DNA from 4 places in the Streptomyces sp. NPDC001204 genome. Region 1 is predicted to be linked to each of the others. Evidence: riboswitches for the same ligand, from Rfam matches in the RefSeq annotation. Region 1 holds a riboswitch; each other region holds the start of a gene.

Region 1 (2,188 bases):
GGCGTCCAGGTCGAACATGGCCTGGTCGATCAGGCGCTGCTCGGTGGCGTCGTAACCGACGAGCTCCGGGCCGATCTGCTCGATCACGGCGAGGACGGCCTTCTCGACGCCCTTGCCCTGGTAGCGGTTGGGGTCGCCGTCACGGAGCTCGATGGCCTCGAAGGCACCGGTGGAGGCGCCGGAGGGGACGGCGGCACGACCGGTGCTGCCGTCGTCGAGGCCGACCTCGACCTCGACCGTGGGGTTGCCTCGGGAGTCCAGGATTTCCCGGGCTACGACGACGTCGATGGACGGCACGAGCATCTCCTTCTGGGATGTGACGCTGGAAGTGCGGGGCGTGAGCCTTGCGCCTAGAGCCTAACCGTCCCGGGGCGGCGACCGGCCGACCGACCGCCTCGTGGACAGAGTGACGGTACCCTTTGTTCCCGCTCGGAACAAAGGGAAGGGGAAGGTTCGGGAACGGCCGGGTGTGCGGGAGACGAAAAGAACCCGCCCCGGCGCGTAGGGGGGAACACGCCGGGGCGGGGGCCCATGAAGGGCGGTACGGGCCCTTACTTCAGGTGGAGCTGCTGGCCCGGGTAGATGAGGTCGGCGTTGTCGATGATGTTCTTGTTCAGCTCGAACAGCTTCTTCCAGCCGCCCTGGACGCCGTGCTCGGCGGCGATGGAGCTGAGGGTGTCGCCGGAGACCACCTTGTACTCGCCGTCGCCCTTCTTGACCTTCTCGCCGTTGGGCGTGGTGACGGTCCTGCTCGGGGCGGGGCGCGTCGCGGAGCGGTTGGCGGCCTGCTGCTCGGTCGAGCGGGTGGTGGTGCTCTTGGCGGAGCTGCCGCTCGACGACGACGAAGAGGAAGACGCCGACGCCGACGAGGAGGAGGACGAGGGGGCGCTGCCGGTGTAGGCGGCGCCGGACAGGCCCTTGCCGCAGACCGGCCAGGCGCCCTTGCCCTGGCCCGCGAGGACCTTCTCGGCGACGGTTATCTGCTGCGACTTGGAGGCCAGGTCGGCGCGCGACGCGTAGGCGGTGCCGCCGTACCCGGCCCAGGTGGAGTTGGTGAACTGGAGGCCGCCGTAGAAGCCGTTGCCGGTGTTGATGGACCAGTTGCCGCCGGACTCGCACTGGGCGACCGCGTCCCACTCGGAGGCGGTGGCGGCGGAGGCGTTGCCGACCGCCATCAGCGGGGCGGCGACTGCGGCGCCGGCGACACCGGCGAGCGCGATGACACGGGTGGTCCTGGACGTACGGCGGTGCTTGCCCTTGCTGGAGAACAGCATGGATGGATCCCCTCACCGACGCCTGCGAGGTGAGCTGTCGGGTTCGGGCCGGTTGAGTTGCCCGGCCGTGCCTCGTACACGAGGCACGGCTCCACCCCTAGCCGCTCCGGTCAACTGCCCGGCGCGGCACTTACCTTGGGTCCCCCGCTCCTGCCCACGGCGCTTGACGCGACGACTGTTCCCGTGCGGCCGCTGGCAGGATTCGGCGTTGCGGCAGCCGGGGCTCGCGGTGACGAGCGGTCACGACCGTAGGCATGCGCTTCGCCGAATTCCAAAGACGATCAGGGCTTCTGAGACTCATCCCACACTTTCCCCGAATGGGACATTCAGCGCGAAGCGTGGCGTGAACTCCGCCTACTTTTGGGGCGTTTCGGTAGGGACATTCAGGGTCTGACCGGCGGAGATGTGATTCGGGTCGGACCCGATCGCCCCCTTGTTCGCCGCGTACAGCGCGTCCCATCCGCCCGGGAGGTCAAGGGAGTCGGCGATGGACTCGAGGGAGTCGCCGGCGCGGACGGTGTAGGAGTCGGCGACGACGGCGCGCGCGGAGCCACCACGGGAGGCGTGACGGCCGGAGGAGGCGGTCGAGTGGCTGTCGGCCGGGTCCTCGACGGCACTGCCGCCGCGGTGCCGCCCACCGCTGAGTGCGCCGGTGTCGACCAGGGCCGAAGTGCCGCCGACCTGCCACGAGTTGTCCGTGTAGTCCGGCTGCGCCGTGACCGAGGGCGAGGCGGCGGGCGACTGCGACCCGCCCGCCGCGACATCGGAGGACGCGTCGGACTCGGCCTGCTCGCCCTTCTTGGCGGGCGAGGACGGCGAAGGGGAGGACGTGGTGGGGGACGCGACCGACGAGCCGGAGGAATCGGTCGAACCAGGGTCGACATCCGACGAGTCGGACGAACCGGACGTATCGC
Region 2 (2,188 bases), on a different contig from region 1:
CGCCCCACACGTACGGCTTGCCGATCTGGGCCCTCGCGAAGTCGATGACCTTGGCTGCCTTGGCGGCATAGCCGGTGCTCGATCCGGCATCCGCGCTCGTGCCCGCGCCCGTGCTCGATCCGGCGCCCGCGCTCGTGTCCGCTCCCGTGCCCGTTCCGCTGCTCGCTTTCGCGTCGGAGCTCTGGGCCGCCTGCTCCTGCTCGCGCTTCTGCGCCGCCGCCTTCGCCTCCGCCGCCTGCTTGCGGGCCAGCTCCGCGGCCTTCTGCCGGGCGAGCTCCTGCTTCTTCTTCTCGATCGCCGCCAGCCGCGCCTTCTCCTCGGCGGTCAGCGTCGACAGCAGATGGCGTGCCTCGCTGAGCTTCTTCTGGACGTCGACCTTGCTGGTCCTCAGATCGTTCTGCGAGGTGGTCAGCGACTCCAGGACCTTCGTCGCCTCGGTACGCTTCCTCGTCGTCGAGAGCTGTGCGGTCCGGTAGTCGTCGACGGCCTTCTTCTGCCGCTCGGTGAGCTGGCTCATCAGATGGTCCTGGTCGAAGTACTGCTGGGGATCCTTCGCGAGCAGCAGCGTCGCGGTACCGGAGATCCCTCCCGTGCGGTACTGGGCGGCTGCGAACAAGCCGAGCTCGCGCCGCGCCTCGTTCAGCTTCGCGGTGCGCTTCGCCACGTCGTCGAGGAGGCCGTTCACGCGTTTGCGCTGCGTGGTGGTCTTCTCCTTGGCCGCGTTGTACCTCTCGGTGGCCACCCCGGCCTGGTGGTAGAGGTCGTCGACTCTCTTCTGCACCTCTTCGAGGCTGGGCTTCCGGGGCTGTGCGGGCGCGGCGTTCGCCGTCTGGGACAGCAGTGCCACGGAGGTGAGGGCCGCGGTCGTCAGACCGAGGGCCGGGGACGTGCGCAGTCCGGCGATCCGGGTGGACGTGGTCCGGGCTTTGCGGTGCGACGCCAAGGGTGGCGCCTCCTTCCGTAGACCGCCTACCGGGTTAGCTGTCGGGTTCGGGCGGGTGGTCGGAAGGGCTGCCCTACCGTCCCGTGCGCGCCGTGGGGGACGCGTGAACGGGACCGATTCACCCCAGGGATGCGTGGGTCCCCGGCTCCGGCGGCCGTGAGGCGCACCGGACTCGGCGCAGGCCACCCGTCCCGGCGTTGCTCGCCGGCGGGGTACGGGGTGCCCGCCGGGCACGCTAGCCAACGCTTGTGACTGCTGTGAAGGTTGGTGCGTGATATGTCCGCTACGTTTTCGTGACTTTCACGGTGCGCATACGGATGCCTGCACTCCGATGCTTTTCGGACTTCTGGCTGAAGGAGTACCTGTCGGTGTCGCAGGGGCCGCCCCCAGCGCGGAAGGGGTGACAGGGGGTGCGTCCGGCCTCTGACCGTGCGGAAAGCTGGACCGCCGTCAGGGCTCCGGCCCGGGAGTCCGGATAGGCTCTGGCCAGGACGGGCTTGATCCGACGGGAGGCCGGGATGACGGCGCCGGGGCGCAGGAGCAGTACCTTCACGCGGCTGCTGCGGCACGGCTTCATCCATGCCTCGGACGCCGAGCGGCTGCTGGACGGGCCGGACCTCGCGCCGCTCCGGGACGATCCGGTGCTGCTGGAGGCGCTGGGCGCCACCGCCGACCCGGATCTCGCGCTGGGCGGGCTGGTCCGGCTGCTGGAGGCGCAGCCGGGGTCCAAGGCCCGCCGCGAGCTGCTCGACACGCTGATAGCGGCCAAACCGCTGCGCGACCGGCTGCTCGGTGTGCTCGGCGCCTCCACCGCGCTCGGCGACCACCTCGCCCGGCACGCGGGCGACTGGCGGGCGCTGGTCACCTACGAGCCGCGCGACCTGCACCCGGGGGTCGAGGAGTTCGAGCACGGGCTCGCCGACGCCGCCGACCCGGTCGGGCTCCGCGTCGCCTACCGGCGCTGCCTGCTGTCCATCGCCGCCCGCGACGTGTGCGGCACCACGGATGTCGCCGAGACCGCGGCCGAGCTCGCCGACCTCGCCACCGCCACCCTGCGTGCCGCGCTCCGGCTCGCGCGGGCCGCCGCGCCCGAGGACGACGCGCTGTGCCGGCTCGCGGTGATCGCGATGGGCAAGTGCGGCGGCCACGAACTCAACTACGTCTCCGACGTCGACGTGATCTTCGTCGGTGAGGCCGAGGACGGCGCCGACGAGGTCAAGGCCCTGCGCGCCGCGACCCGGCTCG
Region 3 (2,188 bases), on a different contig from region 1:
CGCGGACGAGGTGCAGCTCGTGCTCGCCCCGCTGTTCGTGGGGGACGCGGACGCGCCCCGGCTGTTCGGGCCCGGGACCTACCAGGGCGGGCGGCTGCGGCTGGTGGAGACGCGGACCATCGAGGACGTCGTCCTCGTGCGCTACGAGCCCACCGCTCCCGGCACCGCCGGCCGCGCCGTGCCCGCGGACCGGCACTGGCTCCGGCTCGCCTGCGAGCTGGCGGCCCAGTGCCCGCCGTCCCGGACCGCGTTCAGCGTGGGCGCCGTGGTGGTCGCCGCCGACGGGACCGAACTCGCCCGCGGGTACTCGCGGGAGGGCGGCGACCCGGTCGTGCACGCGGAGGAGGCGGCGCTGGCCAAGGTCGACCCGGCGGATCCGCGACTGCCGGACGCCACGGTGTACAGCAGCCTGGAGCCGTGCGCCCGCCGCGCCTCCCGGCCGCGTCCGTGCGCCCGGCTGATTCTGGACGCCGGGGTGCGACGGGTGGTGACGGCGTGGCGGGAGCCGGACACGTTCGTCGAGGGCGCCGACGGGACCGGGGTGCTGGCGGCCGGTGGCGCGGACGTCGTCGTGGTGCCGGAGTTCGAGGAGCGGGCCAGGGAGCCGAACCGCCATCTGCTCGGCTGAGCGGGACCTCCCCGTACGCCCGGGAACCGTGTGACGGGCGGTGGGAGGTGAGGTGGGTGCGAGCAGCCTTCCGGATGGCATATACTGGTGTCACAACGGCGCGGGGTGGAGCAGCTCGGTAGCTCGCTGGGCTCATAACCCAGAGGTCGCAGGTTCAAATCCTGTCCCCGCTACTGAAGGCTCAGGGCCGGAATCCGATCAATGGATTCCGGCCCTGAGTGTTTCGCGGACACACGACTCTCCTCCGCGATGCGGGCAACTCGCCCGGTTTTCGGTGGTCATGGACCGTAAGGTCGTGCCGGAAGGTTTAGCGATCAAGTCGAACGGCTTGGAATCCGAGCCCCGAGTCTATTAACGTTCGATAACGCAGCACGGTCGTCCCAGCCGTCACAAGAGGCGGCTCCGTGCGCGCACGCCGAATCCCGCAAGGGAACCGGGGAACCACCAACTTGGGGTGAATCGAGCGTAACCGCCGTGTACGCACGGCTTGTTTACGCGCGTAGGAGACCTTCCCGCTCCGAACCCGTCAGCTAACCCGGTAGGCGAGACGGAAGGAAAGGAGTGCGCCTTCGTGGCGTCCAACCCGCCTGCTCCGGAAGCCCCGTTCGCGCCGAGCCGGCAGCACGGAGAGACCTTCGGCTACGACAGCCGCCGCGCCGGCGAGGGCCCCTGGGAGGAGTGGAACCCCACCGCGGAGACCATCCGTCCCGTGCGCGGCCGGCACCGTGTCGCCAAGCAGCGCGGCGGCGGACTCGCCCGCAGCTCCACCGTTCTCGGTGTCGGCGTCATCGCCGCCGTCGGCGCGGGCGGCATGGCGAGCGCCAACAGCGGCAAGCCGCCGGTGTCCATCTCGCTGCCCGACCTGCCCTCCGTGGGCTCCCTGTTCGACGACTCCTCCAACGCCGACCCCGTGGGCTCGGCGACGGCGCTCAGCGGCGTCGGCGTGTCCGCCGCCGAGGCCGAGGAGGGCACCTCGGACGCCGGCGAGGTGCTGCGCAACCGGATCATGGCGCAGGCCGAGCAGCAGCAGGTCCAGATCGAGGCCAAGGCCCAGGCCGATGCCGAGGCCGCCGTCGCCAAGAAGGCCGCCCAGGAGGCGGCGAAGGCGCGGGAGACGGCCGAGGCCAAGGCCGCCGCCGAGAAGAAGAAGGCGGAGGAGGAGGCCAAGCGGAAGGCCGAGGAGGCCGCGCGGAAGGCCGAGGAGGCCCGGCTGGCCGAACTGGCCAAGCAGTACGCGCTGCCCACCTCCTCGTACACGCTCACCTCCACCTTCGGTCAGGCCGGTTCCATGTGGTCCTCCGGCTACCACACCGGCCTCGACTTCGCCGCGCCCACGGGCACCCTGCTCAAGGCGATCCACACCGGCACCATCACCGAGGCCGGCTGGGCCGGCTCCTACGGCTACCGCACGATCCTCACCCTCGAGGACGGCACCGAGCTGTGGTACTGCCACCAGTCGTCGATCAGCGTCAGCGTCGGCCAGAAGGTCAGCACGGGCGACGTGATCGGCCGTGTGGGCGCCACCGGCAACGTCACCGGGCCCCACCTCCACCTGGAGGT
Region 4 (2,188 bases), on a different contig from region 1:
CCATCTTCGTCCGGGCCGCCACGGCCGCAGGCATCCCCGTGACGATCGCCAAGGCCGACGGGACGCCCGTCAACGCGGCCTCCATGCTGGCCGTGCTCGGCCTCGGCGCCGAGGGCGGCGAAGAGGTCGTCCTGGCCTCCGACGCCGACGGCGCGGACGCCGCGCTGGACCGGCTGGCCAAGCTGGTCGCCGAGGGTCTCGGGGAGCTTCCCGAGACCGTCTGACCGGCAGGACCGGTCCAGCGCCGAAGCCGTGCCGCCCGGATCGGGTGGCACGGCTTCGGCGTGCCCGGCGGGGCCCCGGAACACCGGAACACCGGAACGGAACACGGAGGGGGACACCGGAAGCCCCGGCTCGGGAGCCGGGGCTTCGGGAGTGTCGCGTGGCGCGCCGGGCGGTGCGCCGGCGCGGCGGGTCAGACGTTGACGCCGTGCTTGCGGAGGTAGGCCACGGGGTCGACGTCGGAGCCGTAGTCCGGGGACGTACGGGCCTCGAAGTGCAGGTGCGGTCCGGTGACGTTGCCGGTCGCGCCGGACAGGCCGATCCGCTGGCCCGGGACGACCTGCTGGCCCACCGAGACCCCGATGGACGACAGGTGCCCGTACTGGGTGTACATGCCGTCGGCCATCCTGATCACGACCTGGTTGCCGTACGCCCCGCCCCAGCCGGTCTCGACGACGGTGCCGATGCCGACCGCGTGGACGGTGGTGCCGCTCGCGGCGTGGAAGTCGATGCCGGTGTGGGCGCCGGAGGACCACAGGGAGCCGCCGGTGCGGTAGCCGGTCGATATGTACGAGTCGAGGATCGGCGTCACGAAGGCGTTGAGACGCTCGCGCTCCGCCTCGCGGGCGGCGCGCGCCTTGGCCTCGCGCTCCTCCGCGGCCTTCTTGCGCGCGGCCTCCTCGGCCTGCTTGCGCGCGGCGGCCCTGTGCTGGGCGACGGCCTGGGCGTCGATCTTCTCGGCGACACTGTCGCCGATGGTGACGACCGGGGTGAGGCCGGTGTCCTCGGGGGCGGGGGCCTCCGCGGCGAGGGCCGGGGCGGCGAGGGTGCCGATGACGCCGGTGGTGGCCAGGGCCGCGACGCCCGCCGCGCGGGCGGTGGTGCGGTGCATCCGGCTCGGCCGGCGGTGCTTCCCGGCGGCGCGGGTGAACGCCATGGAGACGTGGGTCCTTTCCTTCCCTGTCGCCTACCGGGTTAGCTGACGGGTTCGGAGCAGGAAGGTCTCCTACGGCCCCCTCGCGGCGTGCGCGGGTGTCCGATTCACCCCAGGGACGGTGGGTCCCCGGCTCCCCTGGCTCACGCCGTACGGGGACTCGGCGATGACTGTCCGGTGCCGCGGACGCGGCGCACTGCCCGACGAACAGCCGGACCGACGCTAAACGGGGCCGCTTTCAATTCCCAAACGGATCAGAAGTTTTGTAGCGCATACCACAGGGCAGACAGGCAACCTCCCCCTCAATTCGGACATCGTGGGGCCCTGGTGACGCTTCGGTCACCAGGGCCCCACGTGCGCGTGTGCCGTTCGTCGCGCGTGCGACGGCGGCGGCAACGAGGTGCTACCGCTACTCGGCCGCGACGACGGTGACCCGGCCGGCGCCCAGGGCCTCGACCGGCTCCCTGATCTGCGCCGCGTCACCGACGAGGACCGTCACCAGCCGGTCCACCGGGAACGCGTTGACGACGGCCGCGGTCGCCTCCACCGTGCCGGTCGCGGCGAGCTGCTGATAGAGCGTCGCCTGGTAGTCGTCGGGCAGGTGCTGCTCGACCTGGTCGGCGAGCGTGCCGGCCACGGCGGCGGCCGTCTCGTACTTCAGCGGCGCCACGCCGACGAGGTTCTGCACGGCGACGTCCCGCTCGGCGTCGGTGAGACCCTCGGCGGCGAGCTTGCGCAGCACCGTGAACAGGTCGTCCAGGGCCGGGCCGGTGTTCGGGGTGTCGACCGAGCCGCTGATGGCGAGCATCGCGGCGCCCGACCCGTCGGGGGCCGAGCGCAGCACCTGGCCGAACGCCCGCACCCCGTAGGTGTATCCCTTCTCCTCGCGCAGGACGCGGTCCAGGCGGGAGGTGAGGGTGCCGCCGAGGCAGTAGGTGCCGAGCACCTGGGCGGCCCACACGCGGTCGTGCCGGTCGGGGCCGATCCGGCCGATGAGCAGCTGCGTCTGCACGGCGCCGGGCCGGTCCACGA

What was found. Region 1 has a riboswitch for cyclic di-AMP ahead of ACWC91_RS20615 (LysM peptidoglycan-binding domain-containing protein). Riboswitches for the same ligand answer to the same signal wherever they lie in the genome.
Region 2: another riboswitch for cyclic di-AMP. It lies ahead of ACWC91_RS11100 (NlpC/P60 family protein); the one in region 1 lies ahead of ACWC91_RS20615 (LysM peptidoglycan-binding domain-containing protein).
Region 3: another riboswitch for cyclic di-AMP. It lies ahead of ACWC91_RS30335 (M23 family metallopeptidase); the one in region 1 lies ahead of ACWC91_RS20615 (LysM peptidoglycan-binding domain-containing protein).
Region 4: another riboswitch for cyclic di-AMP. It lies ahead of ACWC91_RS09295 (M23 family metallopeptidase); the one in region 1 lies ahead of ACWC91_RS20615 (LysM peptidoglycan-binding domain-containing protein).

The regions. Positions count from the first base shown of each region.
Region 1 covers NZ_JBSFJL010000014.1:82,983-85,170, forward strand. The annotation lists gene eno (phosphopyruvate hydratase) at 1-303, opposite strand, end outside; gene ACWC91_RS20615 (LysM peptidoglycan-binding domain-containing protein) at 552-1,274, opposite strand; cyclic di-AMP (ydaO/yuaA leader) riboswitch at 1,279-1,446, opposite strand; gene ACWC91_RS20620 (LysM peptidoglycan-binding domain-containing protein) at 1,629-2,188, opposite strand, start outside.
Region 2 covers NZ_JBSFJL010000006.1:158,662-160,849, forward strand. The annotation lists gene ACWC91_RS11100 (NlpC/P60 family protein) at 1-943, opposite strand, end outside; cyclic di-AMP (ydaO/yuaA leader) riboswitch at 952-1,131, opposite strand; gene ACWC91_RS11105 (bifunctional [glutamine synthetase] adenylyltransferase/[glutamine synthetase]-adenylyl-L-tyrosine phosphorylase) at 1,462-2,188, shown strand, end outside.
Region 3 covers NZ_JBSFJL010000028.1:18,083-20,270, reverse strand. The annotation lists gene ACWC91_RS30345 (dihydrofolate reductase family protein) at 1-628, shown strand, start outside; tRNA gene ACWC91_RS30340 (tRNA-Met) at 728-801, shown strand; cyclic di-AMP (ydaO/yuaA leader) riboswitch at 1,032-1,188, shown strand; gene ACWC91_RS30335 (M23 family metallopeptidase) at 1,200-2,188, shown strand, end outside.
Region 4 covers NZ_JBSFJL010000005.1:112,309-114,496, reverse strand. The annotation lists gene ACWC91_RS09300 (HPr family phosphocarrier protein) at 1-224, shown strand, start outside; gene ACWC91_RS09295 (M23 family metallopeptidase) at 416-1,159, opposite strand; cyclic di-AMP (ydaO/yuaA leader) riboswitch at 1,172-1,332, opposite strand; gene ACWC91_RS09290 (M16 family metallopeptidase) at 1,566-2,188, opposite strand, start outside.